Linked DNA regions of Euzebya sp.. The protein of the gene in region 2 binds, or shares a complex with, the protein of the main gene of each other region. Links are inferred from orthologs where the notes say so. Each region holds a gene or a part of one and is shown on either strand. Other genes may lie near its edges. The genes, in order: ACEQ2X_RS14145 and ACEQ2X_RS02015.

The links.
Region 1: the proteins of ACEQ2X_RS02015 (region 2) and ACEQ2X_RS14145 are in contact, whole or in part, in a solved structure (PDB 6M36), measured with the Bacillus subtilis proteins. The link is inferred for Euzebya sp. from one-to-one orthologs.

Annotation. Positions count from the first base shown.
Region 1 is NZ_CAXQBR010000065.1:124,804-133,724, reverse strand. What follows is about bases 1,544-4,334. They hold ACEQ2X_RS14145 (STAS domain-containing protein), read right to left. Parts: upstream 3,213-4,334; coding sequence 2,874-3,212; downstream 1,544-2,873. Other genes in these bases: ACEQ2X_RS14140 (hypothetical protein), read right to left, coding at 3,346-4,334; ACEQ2X_RS14150 (ATP-binding protein), read right to left, coding at 2,449-2,877; ACEQ2X_RS14155 (class I SAM-dependent methyltransferase), read right to left, coding at 1,802-2,416; ACEQ2X_RS14160 (DUF4235 domain-containing protein), read right to left, coding at 1,544-1,766. Also shown: ACEQ2X_RS14170 (YibE/F family protein), read left to right, coding at 1-968; ACEQ2X_RS14165 (flavodoxin family protein), read right to left, coding at 991-1,452; more of ACEQ2X_RS14160, read right to left, coding at 1,488-1,543; more of ACEQ2X_RS14140, read right to left, coding at 4,335-4,584; ACEQ2X_RS14135 (class E sortase), read right to left, coding at 4,623-5,429; ACEQ2X_RS14130 (hypothetical protein), read right to left, coding at 5,426-5,914; ACEQ2X_RS14125 (hypothetical protein), read right to left, coding at 5,911-6,159; ACEQ2X_RS14120 (hypothetical protein), read right to left, coding at 6,336-6,557; ACEQ2X_RS14115 (type II secretion system F family protein), read right to left, coding at 6,611-7,840; ACEQ2X_RS14110 (CpaF family protein), read right to left, coding at 7,837-8,921. UniProt on the Bacillus subtilis protein: Positive regulator of sigma-B activity. Non-phosphorylated RsbV binds to RsbW, preventing its association with sigma-B. When phosphorylated, releases RsbW, which is then free to complex with and inactivate sigma-B.
Region 2 is NZ_CAXQBR010000004.1:2,277-14,346, forward strand. The notes cover bases 3,287-6,203. They hold ACEQ2X_RS02015 (ATP-binding protein), read right to left. Parts: upstream 5,006-6,203; coding sequence 4,568-5,005; downstream 3,287-4,567. Other genes in these bases: ACEQ2X_RS02010 (ATP-dependent DNA helicase RecQ), read left to right, coding at 3,287-4,559; ACEQ2X_RS02020 (DUF1003 domain-containing protein), read right to left, coding at 5,117-5,617; ACEQ2X_RS02025 (magnesium transporter MgtE N-terminal domain-containing protein), read right to left, coding at 5,614-6,203. Also shown: ACEQ2X_RS01995 (ABC transporter permease), read right to left, coding at 1-1,228; ACEQ2X_RS02000 (ABC transporter ATP-binding protein), read right to left, coding at 1,225-2,151; ACEQ2X_RS02005 (TetR/AcrR family transcriptional regulator), read right to left, coding at 2,156-2,806; more of ACEQ2X_RS02010, read left to right, coding at 2,910-3,286; more of ACEQ2X_RS02025, read right to left, coding at 6,204-6,867; redox-regulated ATPase YchF, read right to left, coding at 6,873-7,967; ACEQ2X_RS02035 (response regulator), read right to left, coding at 8,031-8,687; ACEQ2X_RS02040 (sensor histidine kinase), read right to left, coding at 8,684-9,844; ACEQ2X_RS02045 (ABC transporter ATP-binding protein), read left to right, coding at 10,059-10,823; ACEQ2X_RS02050 (FtsX-like permease family protein), read left to right, coding at 10,820-12,070. UniProt on the Bacillus subtilis protein: Negative regulator of sigma-B activity. Phosphorylates and inactivates its specific antagonist protein, RsbV. Upon phosphorylation of RsbV, RsbW is released and binds to sigma-B, thereby blocking its ability to form an RNA polymerase holoenzyme (E-sigma-B).

The DNA.
Region 1 (8,921 bases), on a different replicon or contig from region 2:
GCGCGCCGGGCACCGCCGAGCAGTACGCGATCGTGGACTTCCAGCGGGGTCCGCCGCTCACCGCGCTCGTGGTCGCCTTCGCGCTCGCCGTGGTGGCGCTCGGCCGGTGGCAGGGCGTCCGGGCGCTGGTGGGCCTGGGCGCGTCGGCGGTGCTGGTCGTCGGCGTGGCGGTGCCCGCCCTGCTGGCGGGGCGCAACCCGACCCTGGTGGCCGTCGTGGTCGCGCTGGCCGTCATGTGCGTGACCCTCCCCCTCAGCCACGGGGTGTCGATGACGACCCGGGCGGCAGCGGTCGGCACGGCGGGCGCGCTCCTGGTGACGATCGGCTTGGCGCTGGTCGCGGTGGAGGTCACCACCCTGACCGGGCTGTCGAGCGAGGACGTGCAACTGGTCCGGTTCGCGACCGGGACCGAGCTCGACGTCCGCGGTCTGCTGCTCGCGGGGATCATCGTCGGCACGCTCGGGGTCCTCGACGACGTGACGGTGAGCCAGGCCTCGACGGTCGCGGCCCTGCGCCGCGCCGACCCGGGCGCGTCGGACCGCGCGGTCTTCGCGGCCGCGCTGCGCGTCGGCCGGGACCACATCGCGGCGACGGTCAACACCCTCTTCCTGGCCTACGCCGGTGCGGCCCTGCCCCTGCTGATCCTCTTCAGCGTCGGAGGGGGCGCGGTGGGCGAGACCCTCACCAGCGAGCTGGTCGCCCAGGAGGTGGTCCGGACCGTCGTCGGGTCGATCGGCCTCGTCCTGGCCGTCCCCCTCACCACCGCGGTGGCGGCCGCGACGATCAGCGCGGAGGACGATCCCGTCCACGTCCACGACGAGGGGGTCCCCCCCGACGAGCAGCCGGCTGCCGCCCCAGCGGGATCGGCCGCCCCACCCCTGCCCGACGAGCCGCCACCCCACGACGACGACCACGTGGCCTGGGAGGACCGGTTGCGCCAGCGGTACGGCCTCGACGACCGGTCGTGACGGTTCGGGTCGGGGGTCCGGATCAGGGGGCCAGCGACGCGGCCAGCTCGGCGCAGGTCTCGGTGACGCGCGCGAGGAACGCGTCGTCGACGTCCCCCTCGACCACGACCGGTGGCCGCGCGGCCGGCCAGCGCAGGCCGGTCGTGATCGACTCGATCGCGCGGACCGCCCCGCCGGCGTCCGTGGTGCCCTTGACCACCGCGACGTAGGGCCGGCGGGTCCCGGCGGACTCGAGGTCGCGGAAGGTCGAGTCGAAGAAGTGCTTCAGCGCGCCGCCCATGTAGCCCAGGTTGACCGGGGTGACCAGCACGACGCCGTCAGCGTCCTCGACGTCCTCGGCGGTCGCGGACAGCGCCGGCCGTGGCACCGCGGCGACCGCACCCCCCAGGGCCGGGTGCTCGATCCCCGCGGTCGCCGCCGCGACGATCTGCTCGAGCGACGCGGTCGGGCTGTGGTGGACGATCAGGATCCGCGCGGGTGCCATGGCGGCTGCGCTCCTCCCGGAGCCGATGGTCCCGCTCAGGCCTTCGCGAGCTCGCGGGTGCCGCCGACCCGCTTGTCGACGGTCTCCCCCACCGCGTAGCGGGCGAGGAGCCGTCCCACGCCGGCGCCCGCAGCCAGCACGGCGGTCCACAGGATGGCCTGACGCCAGGTGGCGCCCTCGGCCCCGGGGTCGACCGGCGGCTCGGTCCCCCGCTTGGCCTGGTAGGCCTTCGAGATCGCCGATCGGACGGCGATGGCACCGGCCATGCCGGCCATGGTGGGCAGTTGGTGCTTCAGGAACCCGTCGTCGCTCATGTCTCCGTCCTACCCCACCCCGCCGATCGCACGCCTCAGGCCGGGCTCATGCCCCAGCCGTAGGACCAGCGCAGAGGGATGCCCCTCGGGTCGGGGCGGGACTCCACCTCCACGTCGACGTAGCCCATCCGCAGCAGCAGGGCGCGCAGCTCCTCCGGCGTCACCGACGTGACCTGCACCGATCCGGCGGGCGGGTCCTCGAGGAGGCCCATGTCGGTCTCGCCCTCCGGGAAGGTGACGAAGATCGGCCCGCCGCCCTGGACCCGGCGGAACTCCCGCATGGCCGGCGGGATGCCGCGCCGCGGGAGGTGCTGGAGCGCCGCCGGCGCCCAGATGCCCTGGAACTGGCCGTCCGCGAACGGCAGGCTCCGGTAGTCCCAGCGCGCCAGGAGGCCCTTCGGGAAGAAGGTGCGGGCGACCCGCATGCACTCGGCGGACAGGTCGCCGGACGCGGCGCGCAGCCCGACGTCGCGCAGCAGCCGCACGTCGAGGCCGGGACCGCCGGCCACGTCGAGCACGAGCGCGTCGGCGCCCGCCATCCGCGCGAAGCGGCGCGCCGAGTCCCGCGGGCGACGGTCCTTCCAGGCCTCCAGGTAGGCCGATGCGCAGTCGTCGTAGGTCTTGACGGTGACTCGGAGCAGATCATCCACGGCTCGGCGATCCTACCGGCCGGGCACCCCGTTCAGGCAGCGGGGTCGAGCCGGTACGTCATGCGGACGGTCGTCCCCACGCCGGCGTCGAGGATGCCGCCGGACGCGATGTCGAAGGAGTCCGCGAGCGCGCGCATCACCGGGATCCCGTAGCCGCCCTCCCGCAGGGCGTCGACGGTGCCGTTGGGCGGCACCTGCGGGTCGAGCCCCGGGCCGGAGTCGCCGACCTCGAGGACGAAGCGGCCGCCGTCGGTCGTGGTGCGGACCACGATCGGCAGCGTCACCTCGATGCGCCGGTGCGCCTGCACGGCGTTGGTCACGGCTTCGGATGTGCAGGTCCGGACGTCGTCGATGCGGTCCTCGGGCACCTGCGCCGAGGCGGCGGCGGCGACGGCCATGGACCGCGCGATGCCGACCACGTACGCAGCCGACGGCAGCCTCAGCGTGACCCAGCCGGTCATCTGGGGTCGGGCACCTCGTCGAGGGATGCCACGACGCCGAACACGTCCATGAGCCCGGTCACCCGGAAGATCTTGAGCACCGGCTCGGAATCGCAGACGACGTGGAGGTTCCCGTCCTGCTGGCGCAGGCGCTTCAACGCCCCGACGAGCACGCCGAGGCCCGTCGAGTCCATGAACGCCACCGACGAGAGGTCGACCACGACGGTCGACGCGCCGTCGCTGATGGCGGTCAGGATGTGCTCGCGGAGCGTCGGCGCGGTGTACACGTCCACCTCGCCGCTGACCGTCAGCACGGCGCGGTCGCCGTCGATGCGGTCGTCGATGGTCATCTGCACGTCAGCGTGGCCTTTCGTCTGTCGACCGGCGGGGTCCCGGGGGAGGGAAGACCCACAGGCACGGACCTCAGTCCTTGCCAGAACCGATCTGGTTCAACCGCGGCCCCAGCCTAGCCCCGGGGTGGGGTGCCGTTCACCGACCGCCGGCGCCGGACATGAACCGGCGCACGTGGGCGCTCGACACCAGCAGGACCAGACCGCCCGCGATGGCGGTCAGCACGCCGCGCGGGCTCTCGGCTTCCTCGGTGTAGACGGCGAGGGAGCCGCCCTCCCGGGTGCTCCCGTCGATGAACGCCGCCTCGGTGTCGGTCACCTCCACCTCCGACTCGGTGGCCTCGAACGGCAGCAGCTCCTCGAACACCCCGTCGTCGGCGGGGATGATGTCCGGTCGCGGCGGGGTGACGACCTCCGCGTCGGCCCCGTCGTCGATGGCAGGCGGTCGGACCGTGGCCTGCGGCCGCTGCGCCGGTGGCGCGTCGGCGGTCTGGGTGGGCGGGGTCGTCGGCGTCGGCGTGGGGCCGGCGCCGGGGGTGTCGTCAGGGCGCTGCACCGGCCCGCCGGGCGGCACGCCGGGCTGGGGCTCGGGTGTCCCGGCCGGACGGGGCTCGGGCTCCGGTGGCGGTGTGAACGTGCCCGGGTCCGCGGGGTCGGCGGTGACGCCGCGGATCGGCGACGTGGCGAACAGCTCGCCACCCCGGCCGTCGGCGCGCACCACGATCAGCCGGTACCGGTACGGGCCGGGCTGTCCGACGGTGTCGACCACGCCGTCGGCGCGGGGGTCCTCCAGCCGGTGGACGGTGGTCCACTCGCCGTCGTCGGCGTCCGGGCGGCGCTGGACGCGGTAGGCGATGAAGTCCGGGAGCGCGACGGGCTCCCACGACATGACGACGCGGGTCGCGTCCGCGGCGTCCGGCTCGGCGGTCAGCTCCCGGCGTGGCGGGGGGACGGCCAGGTCGAGCTCCACGGTGGCCGGGTCCGACGGCGGACCGACCACCGGCGTGGCCTGCACGGCCAGCTGGTAGGTGCCGTTGGGCAGCGCCGGGCGGGTGGTGGGGTCGAGGGTCCCCCGCCACTCCCCCTCGGACGTGCCGCGCTCGAGGGCGGCGCTGCGCTCGACCGGACCCACCAGCCGTGCGGTGACCCCCTGGATGACCTCCCCGGCGTCCGGGGTGACCTGGGCGACGACGGTGACCGGCCCGGTCGCGGTCGTGCCGGCGGCCGGCGCGGTGATCCGCTGCTCGGCGGCGTGGGCGGCGGGAGACGCGACCAGCAGCGGTGCGAGGGCCAGCGCGATGATCGCCAGCCCCACCACCCGCACGGTGACGCGCTGGCGCGGGCGCACCGCGACCGGACCCCCGGTCTCGTCGGGCATGGGGTCCACGGTATCGCCGGGTCGGGCCACCGCGCGGGTCACCCGCCGTCAGGGGCCGGCGTCGCCGGCGGCGTGGTGGGCAGGAGGTCGAGGGGGACGGGGTCGCCCTCGGCGTCGAACTCGCGGTCCGCGGAGCTGACCAGCGACGCCCGGAGGATCAGCCGCTCGGCGGACGAGCCCTTCGGGTGGCACGTCGTCAGGGTGAGCGCCGCGTCGGGGGTGGGGGCCACCACCTCCCACTGCGTCGGGGTCACGACCCAGCACGCGCCGTTGGGGCAGGGGCGCTGCGACCCCTCCGGCGCGGCCGTGACCTCGTAGGTGTGGACCGCGAGCGGGGTCACCAGGTGGATCAGCTCGCCCGGGCCGACGCGGTCGAGCTCGTTGAAGGGCTTGCCGTAGGTGGTCCGGTGGCCGGCGATGGCGACGTTGCCGACCTCGCCGGGCAGGGGGGTGTTCGGGTAGTGGCCCGCGCCGGCCCGCAGGGCGGCCGGCGACGTCCCCTCGACCACGACGGTGTCGACGTCGAGGGAGGGGATCACGATCCTGGTCAGGGGCTCCCCGGTCGCGATCGTCCGCGTCGCGTAGCGCTCGACGATCTCCGCGGACTCGAACTCGTCGGCGAGCGGGCGCTGGACGAGCTGGGCGCTGTACAGGTCGGTGAACAGCGGGAAGGCGAACGTCGCGAGCCCGACGGCGAACAGCAGGGCGCTCAGGAGGGACAGCAGCCGTCGACCGGCGGGGCGGAGCCGCACGGCGTCGAGGAGGTACCCCACCGTCGAGGTGCCGGTGGCACCGGGGGGGAGCGGATCGGGCTGGAGGAGCCCGGAGGCGACGAGTTCACTCATGGTGGGCGCCCCACGACGGGACCCGGGTGGGCGGTGGCTGCGGGTGGGCGCGCGGTGGGCGGCTGAACCGGGGACGGTCCGGCCGTCCGGCGCGCTGCGAGGGTAGCGCCGTCGGGGCGGACGAGCCGGGCCGCTGCGGCGGCGGTCAGCGGTCGCGACCCGATCGGTGTCGGACCGGTCCAGGTGCGGACGTGGACCACGACGGCCACCGGCCAGGCGGCGTCGTCCACCTCGACCAGCTCCCCGCCGTTGGCCGCGGCCGTGGCGCGTGCCGCCGTCAGGTCCGGTGGGCCGTCGCCGCCGGCGAGGGGCGATCCGGCGAGGGCCGCGAGCGCCGCGGCGTCAGCAGCGGTCCGCGCCGCCGCGGCGGCGTGCCAGATCCGGGCGGCGGCCAGCCCCACGGCCATGACCAGCGCGGCGAGCAGCAGGGCCACGAGCGTGGTCAGCAGGGCCGCCGCACCCCGCTCGTCGTGGGGGGCGGTCACGGGACGTCCTCGGTGCGGAAGGTCGCCGCTGCGGACAGCGGGATGCCGGGTGCGGGCGCCCACAGCACCGGCGCGGTCCGGCTGACCGTGACCGTGACCAGGTCGCCGGGACGCCGCTGGCCGGACGGCGGGTCGATGTCGAGTCGGTCGAGGTCGGCGTCGGCGAGGAGGTCCACGACCGCCGTGTCGTGTGAGGTCGCCGCCACCCGCGCGGCGGTCGCCGCAAGGTGGTGGGTGCCGGCCATGCCGACCACGAGCTGCCCGGCGGCGACGACGAGGGAGGCGACGACGAGGACGAGCGGCGTGATGACGGCGAGCTCGATGGCCTGGGCGCCGCGGTCGCCGTGCGCAGAGGTGTGCGGTGCCCGCCTCCGGGCGGAGGGGCGCTGGCGCCCCTCCGCCCATCGCGGGGGCCCAGGGCTCAGAACAGCCCTCCGAGGGCACCGCCGAGGCTGTCGACGATGCCGGTGAAGAGCTCGGCCAGGCGGCTCTGGACCACGTCGGAGTTGAGCAGCTCGATGACGAGGCCGGTGATGCCGACGCCCGCGCAGGCCAGGGCCGTGTACTCCATGGCCTGCGCGCCGGTCTCGTCGTGGTGGAGGCGGTCCAGGGCCTGGCCCGCCGTGGTGGTGATGTCGTCCATCGCAGTTCTCCTCTAGGTGTGGTGTGTCCCCCGGTGTGGGGGTCTCTGGGTGGCTACGGGCCCAGCCGGACGCCACCGAGGGTCGCCGCCATCGCGGGCAGGACCACCAGCAGCCCGAAGGCCGGCACCAGCAGCAGGGTCGTCGGGAGGACCAGCCGGACGGCGAGCCGTTCGGCGGCCTCCTCCGCCGCTGTGGCGGCCCGGTGTCGCAGGTCCGCTGCGAGGCTGCGCAGCGCCTGCGCCACCGGGGCGCCCCAGCGCTCGGTGATCGCGATCAGGTCGGCCACCTCGCCGAAGCGGGTCCCGAACGCCTCGGTGGGGGGCTCCCCGGCGGCCAGGCGGCCGGCGATGTCACGCCACGCCGGTCGTGAGGCGGGTGGCCCCAGCGCGGCGGTCAACCGGCACGCCTCGGCGAGGCCGGGACCGGCGGCGAGGGCGAGACCGAGGAGCTCGAGGGTCTCGACGGTCGGGAGGGTGCCCCCCGCGGCGGAAGGCGGCCGTGCGGGGGGCGCCGGCGTCGGGTCCCCGGCGGCCGCGACGCGTCGCCGGCGGGGACCTCCCACCCCGGCCCGCACGACCGCGGCGGGCACCGCGGCCGACGGGCCGACGACGAGGCTGCCGAGGACGGCGACCACGACCGCGACGACCGCGGTGGGGTCGGGGCCCGACGGCGGCGCCGCGGTCAGCGGGTCCACGGCCGCGGCGGCGTTCGCCGGTGCGCGGGAGAGCCGCCGGATCCAGAGGTGCGCCAGGACGATCAGCACCAGCGCGACCGCCATCGCGAGGAGGCCCAGGGGGCTGGCGGAGAACCGCCGGGCGTCGGGGTTGACGAGGGCGAGCAGCGCCGCGCCCGCCACCGGCATCCCGACCAGGAAGCGCGCGCTCGCCCGCGCCTGGGCGGAGCGGACCCGCACGAGGCCGTCCAGCCGGGTCGTCGCCGTGACCGCGTCGATCACGCCGTCCACCGCGGCGCCGGCGGGTGCACCGACCAGCTCGGCCATCGCGAGGGCGCGGACCAGCGGCCCGGCCGGCCCGGCCACCTCCACTCCGTCCACCCCGTCCGCACGCGCGCCGTCGCGCTGGTCGCGGACGAGCGACGGCAGCGTGACGCCGCTGGCCAGGGCGCCCCGCACCGCGGCGAGGGACGGCGCGTCGACGACGGCGAGGGCCGCGGACGGCGACGCGCCCGCCGCCAGCGCGGCGCGGACCGCCAGCAGCTGCGCCGGGGTCAGGGGTCCCGGGCGAGCGGCGCGGCGACGGACCAGCGCGGCGGGGGGTGTCATGCGTCCCACCCCTCGCGCCGCCAGGCGGTGCGAGCGACCGGGGTGCGGCCGTCGGCGCACACGTCGGCGACCTCGACGACGCCGCGCTGGCCGCCAGGCCCCCGTCCGAGGGCGATGACGACGTCCACTGCGCTCGCCAGCTGCGCCTGCGCCGCGGCGAGCGGCAGCCCGGCCAGCAGCGCCATGCCCTCGAGCCGGATCAGCGCCTCGTCCGCCGTGCTCGCGTGGACGGTGGTCATGCACCCCTCGTGGCCGGTGATCAGCGCCTGCAGCACGTCGGCGACCTCGACCCCGCGGACCTCGCCCACGACGATCCGGTCGGGCCGCATCCGCAGCGCCTGGCGGACGAGGGTGGCGATGTCGACCGCCCCGACCCCCTCCGCCGACGGCGGCCTGGTCTCCATCCTCACCAGGTGGGCGGTGCGGGGCCGGAGCTCGGGGGCGTCCTCGATCAGGACGACCCGGTCGGCCGGGTCGACGTCGGACACCAGCCGTTGGAGCAGGGTGGTCTTGCCGGTCCCGGTCCGCCCGCACACGACGATGGCAGCGCGGTCGGCCACCGCGGCCCGCACCAGCGCCGCGGCCGCCGGCGGGGTGGTGCCGCTCGCGCACAGCTCGTCCCACCCGATGGTCCGCGCGTCGAAGCGGCGGAGCGTGACGACCGGCCCGTCGGCGACGATCGGCTCGGCGACCGCGTGCAGGCGGCTGCCGTCGGGCAGCTTCGCGTCGACGAACGGGCGGCTTCGGTCGATCCGGCCGCCGCGGGGCCCGACGACGCGGCGCACCGCCTCGAGCACCGCGTCGGCGTCCGCGAAGGTCACGTCGGTGCGCTGGAGGGTGCCGTGTCGCTCCACCCACACCTCCCCGGGTCCGTTGACGAGCACGTCGGTGACGCCGGGTTGGCGCAGCAGCACCTCCAGCGGACCCAGCCCGGCGACGTGGTCGGCGACGGTCCGGACCAGCGGGGCCATCTCGGCTGGCGGCAGCACCACCCCCTCCGCCACGAGCGCCGCGGCGACACCCGCCCGGACCTCTGCGACGTCGCCGCCGACGCCCGCACCGGAGGCGAGCCGGCGCCGGA
Region 2 (12,070 bases):
CCATGAGCAGCGCGCTGCCCGCCAGGGCCACCACCAGGTGGCTGGCCAGCCAGCGGCGCCGCGACGTCGTGGCCAGCAGGGCCTCGGCGCGCCCGCTGACCTCCTCGCTGCGCGCCCGGACCGTGGCCACCACCGCGAACACGGTCGCGAGGACCGCGAAGACGAGGGTGATGATGGCCAGCCAGGCGTCGATGATCGTCCCGCCCAGGTCGGCGACGGCGTCCTCGATGACCGACATCTCCGAGACGAACCGCTCGACCTCGGTCGCGAGCGTCCCGTAGCCGACGGCGAACAGCCCGACCGCGAGGCTCCACCAGGCGACGCTCGACCGGTGCAGCCGCCAGGCCAGCCCGAGCGGGGTGGTCAGGCCGTCGCGCGCGTGCGCACGACCGGGTCGTGGCGGCACCAGGCTGGCGCCCACGTCCCGGCGGGTGCTCAGCGCGTACGCCGCGGCGACGAGGGCGACGACCGCCACCGCGGAGAGGCCCAGCGGCCACCAGCGGTCGTCGACGTACACGCGGGTCTGCTGGGCCCACCCGATCGGCGACAGCCACGACAGGGCGTTGCCGCCGAGGGCCGCCATGTCCCCGGCGGCCCGCAGCGTGTAGGCCAGGACCAGCACCGCACCGGCCAGCCCGTTGGCGCCCCGGGCGCTGGCGTTGACCTGCACCGCGACGGCGGCGACGGCCGCGAAGACCACACCGGTGGAGGCCACCGCGGCGCTGAAGAGGACCGACCCCTCCCACCCCACGTCCGCGATCCCAAGGCTGCCGATGCCGACGGCGAGCAGGACGGCCAGCACCGCGTTCGCCCCGACGGCCACCGCCAGCGCGGCCGTGGTCATCGCGTGGCGGCCGACGCGGCTGGCGCGGATCAGCTCGGCACGCCCGGCCTCCTCCTCGAGCCGTGTGTGGCGGACCACGGTGAAGATGCTCATCAGCGCGACGAAGACCGCGACCCAGCTGAGGTACTCGTGGCCGACCATCGCGCCGAAGGTGTAGTCGTCCAGCCCGTACCCGGGTCCGCTGATCGCCCGGGTCCCCGGGTTCTGGACCAGGACCGCGCGGGCCTGGCGGTCGACCGCCTCGGGGTAGAGGCCGGGCAGCGCCGCCACCGACGCGAGGGTGAACGCGGTCAGGCACAGCAGCCAGATCGCCAACCGGACCCGGTCGCGTCGCGCGATCACCGCCACCAGGTGGACCGTGCCGGTCAGGCTGCGGGGCGTCACCTCGACGCCCCCGACCGCGTCGTCCCCGGACCGCGGTGGAGCTCGCTGTCGTAGTGGCGGAGCATGAGCTCCTCGAGGGTCGGGGGGTGGCTGGTCAGACCGCGCAGGCCGAGGGAGGTCACGTGCGCGACGGCAGCCTCCAGGTGCTCGCCGTCCACGGAGAACCGGACCCGCTGGCCGTCCACCTCCAGGTCGTGGATGCCGCTCAGCCCCTCGAACCCGTCGGGCGCCGCGACGGTCAGCGCCTCGATCGTCGTCCGCGCCAGGTGCCGCATGTCGGCCAGGGTCCCGGTCTGGACGACCCGCCCCTGGCGGATGATGCTGATCCGGTCGGCCAGCGCCTCGACCTGGGCGAGGATGTGGGACGACAGCAGGATCGTCCGCCCCTCCGCCGTCAGGTCCCTGACCACCTCCTGGAACACGACCTCCATCAGCGGGTCCAGCCCGGCGGTCGGCTCGTCGAGGAGGAGCAGCTCGGCGTCCGAGGCGAGCGCCGCGACGATCGCCACCTTGTGCCGGTTCCCCTTCGAGTAGGTGCGGCCCTTCTTGGTCGGATCGAGGTCGAACCGCTCGACCAGATCGTCGCGGCGCGTCCGGTCCAGGTGGCCACGCAGCGTGCCGAGCAGGTCGATGGCCTCCCCGCCCGTCAGGTTGGGCCACAGCTCCACGTCCCCGGGCACGTAGGCGAGGCGGCCGTGCAGCTCGAGCGCGTCGGCCCAGGGGTCGCCGCCCATGACCCGGACCTCGCCGGCGTCGCGGCGCAGCAGGCCGAGCAGGATCCGCAACGTGGTGGTCTTCCCGGCGCCGTTGGGGCCGAGGAAGCCGTGGACCTCGCCCTCGGCGACCGCGAGGTCCAACCCGTCGAGGGCGGTGGTCCGCCCGTAGGTCTTGGTCAGGCCGACGGCCTCGATCAGATCGGGCATCCGTTCACGCTCCGGTGGGGTCGGGGGAGGTGGCGGCGCGGACCTCGCGCCACCACTCCGAGGCGGTCAGGTCGGCGATGGCCTCGTAGGCGTCGAACGTCGCCTGGCCGATGCGCCGCACGGTGGACTCGGTGAACGGCTCGATCCCCATCCGGCGGGCGATGTGGGCCTGCAGGACCATCGTGGAGGTGTTGAGCGCGGTGAGGACGGCCGCGGCGTCGCGGGTCCGCGGCGACCCCGGTTCGAACCGGTCGGGCCAGGTGCTCGACAGGTACGCCTCGCTCGCCGACATCACCTGGTCGACGAGGTCGTCGATCGCCGTGGACCCGTCCACCATCGCGCGGCCGACGTAGCGCTGGACCACCGGCGCCATCGAGATCAGGATGGACAGCACCTGCGGGTCGCTGAGGCGTCCGGCGTCGATCGCCGTCGTCTTGAACCGGATCAGCTCGAGCACGCGCTCGTCGCAGGCGGACCGCAGCCCGTCCTTGGTGCCGAAGTGGTGCTGGACCAGCCCGAGGGACACCCCCGCCGCCGCGGCGATGCCCCGCATCGTGGCGCCCTGGTAGCCGTGCTCGGCGAAGGCCTCCATCGCCGCGTCGCGGATCCGGGCCCGCGTGGTCAGGTCACCGACGGCATCGGGGGTCGCGCGCACGACGTGACAATACGACCGTATTGCATGCAAGTCAACCGTATTGCCGCGGTATTTGCCACCTGGTGTCGGGTTCCGGTCGGCCGTGACGGGGCAGGACCGGCTGGTGACACCGGACGCCACGGCGCAGGAGCGCGCCGACCTGATCGAGACCGTCGCCCACGCCGCCCTGGGCTACGAGGAGCTCCACGAGGGGCAGCTCGAGGCCACCAGGGCGGCGCTCAGCGGCCGCGACGTATTGGTGGTCATGCCCACCGGGTCCGGCAAGTCGGCGATCTACCAGATGGCCGGAGCCCTGGCGGGCGGGACCGTCGTGGTCATCTCCCCCCTCCTCGCCCTCCAGCGCGACCAGATCGTGGCGCTCGGGGGACGTCTCGGGGGTGCGGTGGCGCTGAACTCGACCCTCAGCCGCAGCGAGCGCGACGAGGTGATGGACCAGCTGGCCAGCGGCGAGCGGACGTTCGTCTTCCTCGCCCCCGAGCAGCTCCGCAACGACGACACGCGCGCGCAGCTGGCGGAGATCGGCGTGCGGATGCTCGTCGTCGACGAGGCCCACTGCATCGCCAGCTGGGGTCACGACTTCCGTCCTGCGTACCTCCAGCTCGGCGAGAGCCGCGCCGGCCTCGGCGACCCGCAGGTCCTGGCCCTGACCGCCACCGCCTCCGCCCCGATCCGCCGCGAGATCATCGAGGAGCTGCGGATGGACGACCCGGTCGTCGTCAGCTCGGGCATCGTCCGCCCCTCGATCACCCTGGACGTCGTCACGACCAAGGACCTCGACGCAGCCACCCGGACCGTCGTCGACCTGGTCGCCGAGACCGCCGGCACCGGGCTGGTCTACGTCGCCACCCGAGCGGCTGCTGACGAGCTGGCCGCGACCCTCGCGACCGACGACCGACCCGCGCTGGCCTACCACGCCGGTCTGCCGACCTCGACGCGCACCGAGGTGGAGGCGCGCTTCGCCGAGCCCGACCCGGTCGTGGTCATCGCCACCACCGCCTTCGGGATGGGCGTCGATGTCCCGCACGTCCGCTTCGTCATCCACCGCGAGGCCCCCGCCTCGCTCGACGACTACTACCAGGAGTTCGGCCGCGCCGGCCGCGACGGCGACCCCGCGCGGGCCGTGCTGGTCCGCACCCTCGAGCACGCCACCAGCCGACGGATGGAGGGCGGGGTGACCCAGATCGAGCCGGCCACCTTCGACCGGGTGGCGCGTGGGCTGGCCGCCATCGGGGACCCCGTCGACGTGGCCGACGTCGCCGACGAGCTCGACATGACCGCGACGCGGCTGACCATGGTGGTCGAGCACTTCACCCGCACCGGCGCGATCCGCGCGGAGGACGCCGGCACCCTCACCTGGACCGGCGACACCGATCCCGACGAGGCGGTCGAGGACGCGGTCGAGCACCACCGACGCGACCAGGCGCTGGCCCGCAGCCAGGTCGCGATGATGCGGGAGTACGTCGACACGGCCGCCTGCCGCTGGCGCACGATCGGAGCCTACTTCGGCGAACCCGACGTCGAGGCCTGCGGCGCCTGCGACAACTGCCGGGCGGGCACCGCCGACACCGCCGAGGGCGAGGCGGGTGCCGACCACGACCTCGTCCCCGGCACCCGTGTGACCCACGCCTCCTTCGGCGCCGGCACCGTCGAGGGCGTCGAGGGCCGGCGGCTCATGGTGCTCTTCGACGAGGCCGGCTACCGGACCCTGGCTGCTGACGTCGCCCTCGCCGGCGACCTCCTGACCGTCGACTGACGGCCGGGTCAGGACACCGAGTCGGCCAACAGCGAGTTCTCGGTAGCAGCCACCGCCCGGGTCAGCTCGACGAGCGTGCCGCCGTCGGGGGAGGGGGTGAAGCGCGCCTCGTCCACCAGCGCCCGCATGATCGCGACGCCCCGGCCGGACTCGCTCAACGGGTCCACCGGCTCGGTGCCCGCGAACGCGTCGCTCAGGTACGGCGTGCGCTCGTTGACCACGTGGACGCTGGCGGTGAGGTCGCGGAGCTGGAAGCGGACGGTGAAGGTGTCGTCGTCCTTCGCGTGGGTGACGACGTTGTTGCACGCCTCCGACAGCGCGAGGGTCAGGTCGTGGACGTCGTCGGGGTAGACGCCGATCTCCGTGCACAGGGTGCCGACGGCGTGGCGGAGCACCGTGATGGCGCGGGTCTGCCGCGGGAGTTCGATCTCGAGCGTGACGTTCACCGGGAGGGGTCCAGTCGGTCGATGTCGCCCAGCGGGGGGAAGGGCTGAGCAGCATGTACCCCTTCGTCGGGGGCATCACGCCTGGCTGGTCGGCTGAGACGGGACCGCGTCTCAGGAACCTCCGACCCGCCGCTCCACCGCCTCCACCCGGGCGGTCAGCTGCTCGACGGCGTCGGTCAGCGCCCGCAGATCGCGCCCGACGTTGCGCTGCTCCGCCACGTCGGTGACGGCGACGCGCACCGCTGCCAGCTCGCGGGCCAGGTACTCGGTGTCGGACAGCGTCCGGTTGCCCACCCGGCGGTCCCGCTCGGCCTGGGCCCGGTCCCGGTCGGCCTGGCGGTTCTGGGCCAGCAGGATCAGCGGCGCGGCGTAGCTGGCCTGGGTCGAGAAGAACAGGTTGAGGAGGATGAAGGGGTAGGGGTCCCAGCGGAACCGCACGGCGACGATGTTGATCACCACCCAGACGATCACCACGACCGTCTGGGCCACCAGGTAGGTGGCGGTGCCGAGGAAGTTGGCGATCGCCTCGGAGAACCGGCCGAAGCGCTCCTGGTCGTAGAACACCCCGACGCGCCGGCGCGTGCCGCGGGGGGCGGACAGGTCGCGGCTCATCGCCGACCCCCGCCCCGCCGCGCGGTCCGCGGCGCCCGGTCGTCCGCGGAGATCTCCCGCCACCCCTCGGGCAGGATGTGGTCCAGCGCGTCGTCGACCGTCACCGCCCCGAGCAGGCGGCCGGCGGCGTCGCAGACCGGCACCGCGAGCATGTCGTAGGCGGCCAGCATCCGCGTCACCGCCTCGTCCGAGGCGTCGGGCGGCACCTGGCGGACCTCCTCGGCGTCGACGCAGTCGCCGAGCGCGGTGGAGGGGACCTCCCGCAGCAGCTGCTGCAGGCTGACGACGCCGAGCAGGGGACCGGTCGGGGACTCGTGGGGCGGTTCGGTGACGAACACCTGCCCGGCCAGGACGCTCGGGATCTCCGGCTCGCGCAGCAGGGCGAGGGCCTCGGCGACCGAGGCGTCCGGGCCGAGGATCACCGGCTCGGGCGTCATCAGGCCGCCCGCGGAGTTCGGTGCGTGGCGCAGCAGCCGCTGGAGGTCCGCGGCCTCCTCGGGCTCCATGGCCGCGAGCAGCTCGCGCCGCTGCGCGGCAGGCAGCTCGGCCAGCAGGTCGGCGGCGTCGTCGGGGGCCATCTCCTCGAGGACGTCGGCGGCCCGCTCGACGGTGATCTCGCCGATCAGGCCCGCCTGGTCGGCCTCGGGCAGCTCCTCGAGCAGGTCGGCCAGCTGCTCGTCGTCGAGCGTGGTGACGACCTCGGTGCGGTCGGCCTCGCTCAGGTCCGCGATGCGCTCGGCGACGTCGACGGGGTGCAGGTCCCGCAGGTGCGCCCAGCGGTCGCGGGTGTCGCCGAGCAGCGGTTCGAGGACCTCCCAGGACTCGCTGCGCCGACGGCCTCGCCGGCCGAGGCGCTTGCCGACGACGAGGTCCGCGCGGGCCAGCTCCCAGGGCCGCGCCGGGGGTCCGGTCTGGGCGATCGCCACGTCGTTCACCACCGACCCGTCGGGCAGGCGCTGGTCGAGGAGCCCGTCGAGCACCAGCACCTCGGCCGGGCGGGGGGAGAAGTGGCGCAGGTTGATGCTCGCGCTGGCCAGGTGCACCCCCTCGGCGTCGATGCGGCGGACCCGGGTGATCGCGACGAAGATCCGCCGCCCCGGGACGGTCACGACGAGCCCGACGACCGGCGGCGGGCGTCCAGGGCGTGCCGGGCCGATCACCACGTCGGCGACCTTGCCGATCGTCACCCCCTCGGGATCGAGGACGCTGAGCGCGCTGATCCGCGAGGCGTACGAGAGGGGCCCGGGCACGAGGATCAGCTCGAGTGCAGGAAGTGGATCACGTCCCCGTCGGCGACGACGTACTCCTTGCCCTCCTGGCGCAGCCGGCCGGCGTCGCGGGCGCCGGACTCGCCACCCAGCTCGACGTAGTCGTCGTAGCTGACCACGTTCGCGCGGATGAACCCCCGCTGGATGTCGGAGTGGATCTTGCCCGCCGCGACCGGGGCGGTCGCGCCCCGCCGGACCGTCCAGGCCCGCGCCTCCTTCTCACCGGCGGTGAAGAACGTCAGCAGCCCGAGCAGGTCGTAGGCGGCGGTGACGAGCTTGTCGAGCCCGGAGCGCTCGAGGCCCAGGTCGGCCAGGAACTCCGCCCGCTCGGCGGGGTCGAGCTCGGCGATCTGCGCCTCGGCCTCCGCGGAGATCACCACGACCTCCGCGCCCTCCGCCTCGGCGATCTCCCGGACGACGTCGACCAGCGCGGTGCCGTCGGGCAGGTCCCCCTCACCCACGTTCGCCGCGTACAGCACCGGCTTGGCGGTCAAGAGCCCGAGCTCGGCGACCTCCTTCTCGTGCTCGGGCGGCACGTCGAAGGTGCGGACCGGCTCGCCCGCCTCGACGTGGGCGAGGAGCCGCCCGAAGAGCTCCGCCGCCCGGATCGCGTCCTTGTCGCCGGACTTCGACGTCTTCTGCGCCCGCTCGACGCGCCGGGTGACGATCTCGAGGTCCTTGAGCAGCAGCTCGGTCGAGATGACCTCGATGTCGCGAGCCGGGTCGACCGACCCGTCGACGTGGACGATGTCGTCGTCGGCGAAGCAGCGGACCACGTGGCAGATCGCGTCGACCGCCTGGATGTGGCTGAGGAACTGGTTGCCGAGCCCCTCGCCCTTCGAGGCGCCGCGGACCAGCCCGGCGATGTCGACGAACTCGACGGTGGTCGGCACCTTCTTCGCGGCCTTCGCGAGCCGCTCCAGCACGTCGAGGCGCTCGTCGGGCAGCGGGACCATGCCGACGTTCGGCTCGATCGTGGCGAACGGGTAGTTCGCCGCCTCGGCGCCGGCCGCGCTGACGGCGTTGAAGAGGGTGGACTTGCCCACGTTGGGCAGCCCGACGATGCCGACCTGGAGTGCCATAGGCCCGCCAGGGTGCCCGGTGGCCCCGACGACGTCCACGGCCCGGCGCCGTCAGGGGCGGCGTCAGCGCGCCATCCGCCCCGTCTCCCACGCCCAGGCCGCCAGCTCGACGCGGTTGCGGGCGCCGACCTTCCGCATGAGGTTCGCGAGGTGCGTCTTCACCGTGGCGAGCGACACGTACAGCGCCTCGCCCACCTCGGCGTTCGTCAGCCCGCGGGCGACGGCGCGGAGCACCTCCTCCTCCCGCTCGGTCAACGCCTCGGCGGGCTGGCGGGGCGTGCCGCCGCCGGCGAAGTGGTCGAGCATGCGGACCGTGATCGACGGCGACACCAGCGCGTCGCCGCGGATGGCCGCGTCCGCGGCCTCCACCAGCAGCGCCGGCCCGGCGTCCTTCAACAGGAAGCCGCTCGCCCCGCCGGTGAGGGCCGCGTGGACGTACTCGTCGAGGTCGAAGGTGGTCACGACCACGACCGGGATCGGGTCGACGACGTCGGGGCCGGCCAGCTGGCGGGTGACCTCGAGGCCGTCGACGCCGGGCATGCGGATGTCGACCAGGCAGACGTCCGGCCGCAGCTGGCGGGCCCGGGAGATCGCGGTGCGGCCGTCGCCGACCGCCGCCACGACGTCGAACCCGGCGGCCTCGAGGATCATCCGGAAGCCCGACCGCACCATCTCCTGGTCGTCGGCGATCAGCACCCGGCCGCGGCTCGGCCCGCTCACCCGCCCGCTCCCGGGACCGGGATCCAGGCCGACACCAGCCAGCCGCCGCCGGTGGCCGGGCCGGCGCTGAAGCGCCCGCCGAGGGCGGCCACGCGCTCGGCCAGCCCGTCGAGGCCGAAGGCGTTGCGACGGGCGGGAGGCGCGGCGGGCGGGCCGTCGTCGCGGACGCTCACCTGGACCCCGTGGTCCCGTCCGGCGACGTCGACGGTGACGCGGCGGGCGAGGGGCGCGTGGCGCCGCACGTTGGTCAGGCTCTCCTGCACCACCCGGAAGACGGTCGGGGCGATGTCGGACGGCACGGCTGCCGCATCGAGCGACAGCGCCACCTGCGGGCCGGTGGCGGACACGTCGGCGACCAGGCGGCGCAGGTCGTCGAGGCCCGCGGTCGGGGCCAGCGGGGCGTCGGGGTCGGCGCGGAGCGAGCCGACGAAGCGGCGCATCGCCGCCATCGTCTCGGCGCCGCTGCGCTCGATGGCGGCCAGGGCGTCGAGGACCGGGTCGACGTCCTCCACCGCCGCGCCGGCGGGGTCCACCGGTCGCCGCGACCGGGTGACGACCTGGGCCGCCTGGGCCTGCACGACGATGCCGGTGACGTGGTGGGCGACGGTGTCGTGCAGCTCGCGGGCCAGGGCCAGGCGCTCCTCGCGGCGGGCGCTGGCTGATTCGCGGGCCGCCATCTCGTCGAGGTAGCGGTAGTAGAAGCCGACCGCGACGGCGATGACCACCAGCAGCCACAGCGACACCGCGATGCTGCCCGGCGACCCGAGCGGCCCGCTGGCCCGCAGCGCCATCACGCCGGTGTCGAGCAGCGCGGCGGTCACGCCGGCCACGGCCACCGCCGGCGTCGCGTGGCGGACGGTGCCGCCGACCAGGACCAGCAGGGCGCCCATCTCGGTGAAGCCGGGCAGCCCGTCGAACCCCAGCGCGATCGTCGCGAGCGACGCGGTGATGCCCGCGGTCACCGCCACCGCCAGCCCGATGTCGCGCCGTCGGGGCATGAGCAGGGTGGCCGCGGCCACCAGGCTCGCCAGCGGCGCGACGGTCCAGCCGTCGGCGACGACGACGTCGAGCACGAGCCCGGCCACGGCGCCCACGGCGACGACCGCGGTGAACGCCGCGGCGCCGACGCGCTGCAGCCACGGCGTGATCCGTTCCATCGGCGTCGAGCGTAGGCGCAGCGCCGGCGGGCGGGATCAGCCGAACGGCTGAGGCGTGACCGGCCGGCCGGTGGAGGTGGCGGGTCCGGGACCGGAGGAGCGTGTGGCCCATGGACACCTCCCTCGACCTGATCCACGCCATCGGCGCCACGCTGGGCGGGCTCGGCCTGCTCGTGCTGCTGATCGGCCTCGTCCTCACCGGAGGCGAGGCGTGATGGCGTCCACCCCTCCGCCGCCGCCCCCTCCCGCACCGCCGGCGGGGACCCTGCCGGTGCTCGCCGGCCGGGGGCTGGTCAAGCGCTTCGGGGACGTGGCCGCCGTCGCCGGCGTCGACATCGACGCCTGGGCGGGGTCCTCGGTCGCCCTCACCGGTCCGAGCGGCTCGGGCAAGTCGACGCTCCTGCACCTGCTGGCCGGCATCCTGGCGCCCGACGACGGCGGGGTGTGGCTGTCGGGGGAGCGCATCGACCGCCTGGGGGAGCGGCAGCGCTCGGCCATCAGGACCCGGCGGTTCGGCTTCGTCTTCCAGCAGGGCTTCCTGTTGCCCGAGCTCAGCGCAGCGGAGAACGTCGCGCTCCCGCTCATGCTGGCCGGCACGCCGCGTCGGGATGCCGTCGACGCGGCCCGCCGGTGGTTCGCCCCGCTGGGCCTGCAGGGCCTCGAGCGCCGCCGCCCCGGCGAGCTGTCCGGCGGGCAGGCCCAGCGCGTCGCGATCGCTCGCGCCCTGGTCGGCCAGCCCGAGGTGCTGTTCGCCGACGAGCCCACCGCGGCCCTCGACACCGCCGCCGGCGCCCAGACCGTCGACCTGCTGCTGCGCGCCGCGACCGAGGTCGGCGCGGCCGTCGTCGTCGTGACCCACGACCCCGACGTCGCGGACCGCTGCGACCGCCAGCTCGACCTGCGCGACGGTCGCCTGGTCGGGGCCCCGGGGATGCCTGAGGGGGCGCCCGCGGGTGCGTGGGCGGGGATCGGACGATGAGCGCCGTCACCATCGCCGGCCGCCTGCTGGCGGGCGGCGGTCGCCGCAGCGCCCTCGACCTCGGCCTGTCCGCCGCCGGCGTCGCGGTGTCCGTCGCCATCACGCTGCTGGTCCTCGGCGGCCTCCACGGCCTGGACGCCCGCAACACCCGCACCGACTGGCGCTCGCCCCTGGTCAGCGAACCCGGGAGCGTGCGCGACCCGGTCGCCCTGCAGCAGCTGACCTACGAGCGCCTCGGCGAGACCACGATCACCGTCGTGCGCCTCGCCCCCCTCGGGGACGGCGCGCCGCTGCCGCCGGGTGTCGACCGGCTGCCCGCCGACGGCGAGGTCCTCGCCTCGCCGAGCCTGCAGGCGCTGCTCGACGGGCCCGGCGGCGACCTGCTGCTGCCCCGCCTCGGCGACCGGGTCGTCGGGGCGGTCGCCGCCGACGGGGTGGCGCACGCCGACGAGGCGTTCGCCGTCGTCGGCGACACGTCGCTGACCCCCACCCCCGCGTCGGAGATCCCGCCCTACGACCACCGGGTCGCCGGGCCGTTCGCCCCCTCCCCGGTCGTCGAGGTGGGCGGCTGGCAGGGCGCGGGCGGCGGCGACCAGGCGGACCTCTACACCCAGCTGTTCGGCTTCGCCGGCGTCCTGCTGGTCGCCCCCTCGATCCTGCTGCTGGGCGCCGCCGCCCGGTTCACCGCCGCGCGGCGCGCCGTCCGGTTGGCGGGGCTCCGCCTGGCCGGCGCGTCGCCGTCCCAGATCACCCGGATCGCGGCGCTCGAGTCCCTGGCGGGGGCAGTCGCCGGCGTCGTCCTCGGCATCGCGCTGGCCTGGGCGGGTCGGCTGGTGGTCGCTGGCATCCCCCTCGCCGGCGGGCCGTTCGGGTACGGCGAGCTGGCCGTCCCGTGGTCCCAGATCGGGCTGGTCGCCGTCGTCGCGCTCGTCGTCGCGGTCATCGCCTCCCTCGCCGGCCTGCGGGCCGTGCGGGTCAGCCCCCTCGGGGTCGTCCGGCCGTCCGGCGACCGCCGCCCGAGCCTGTGGCGGGTCGTCGCCCTCGGCGTCGTCCTGACGTTGTTCGGCGCCGCCGGCGTCGTCGTCGGCAGGGGAGGGGAGGCCGTCCTCCTGATGGTCGCCCTCGCCCTGGTCATCGGCAGCATCAGCGTCGTCGGCCCCTGGTTCACCTGGCTGGTCGGCTGGGCGACGGCCCGGACGTCCCGCCGGCCGACGACGCTGCTGGCGGCCCGCGGCATGACGAGCGAC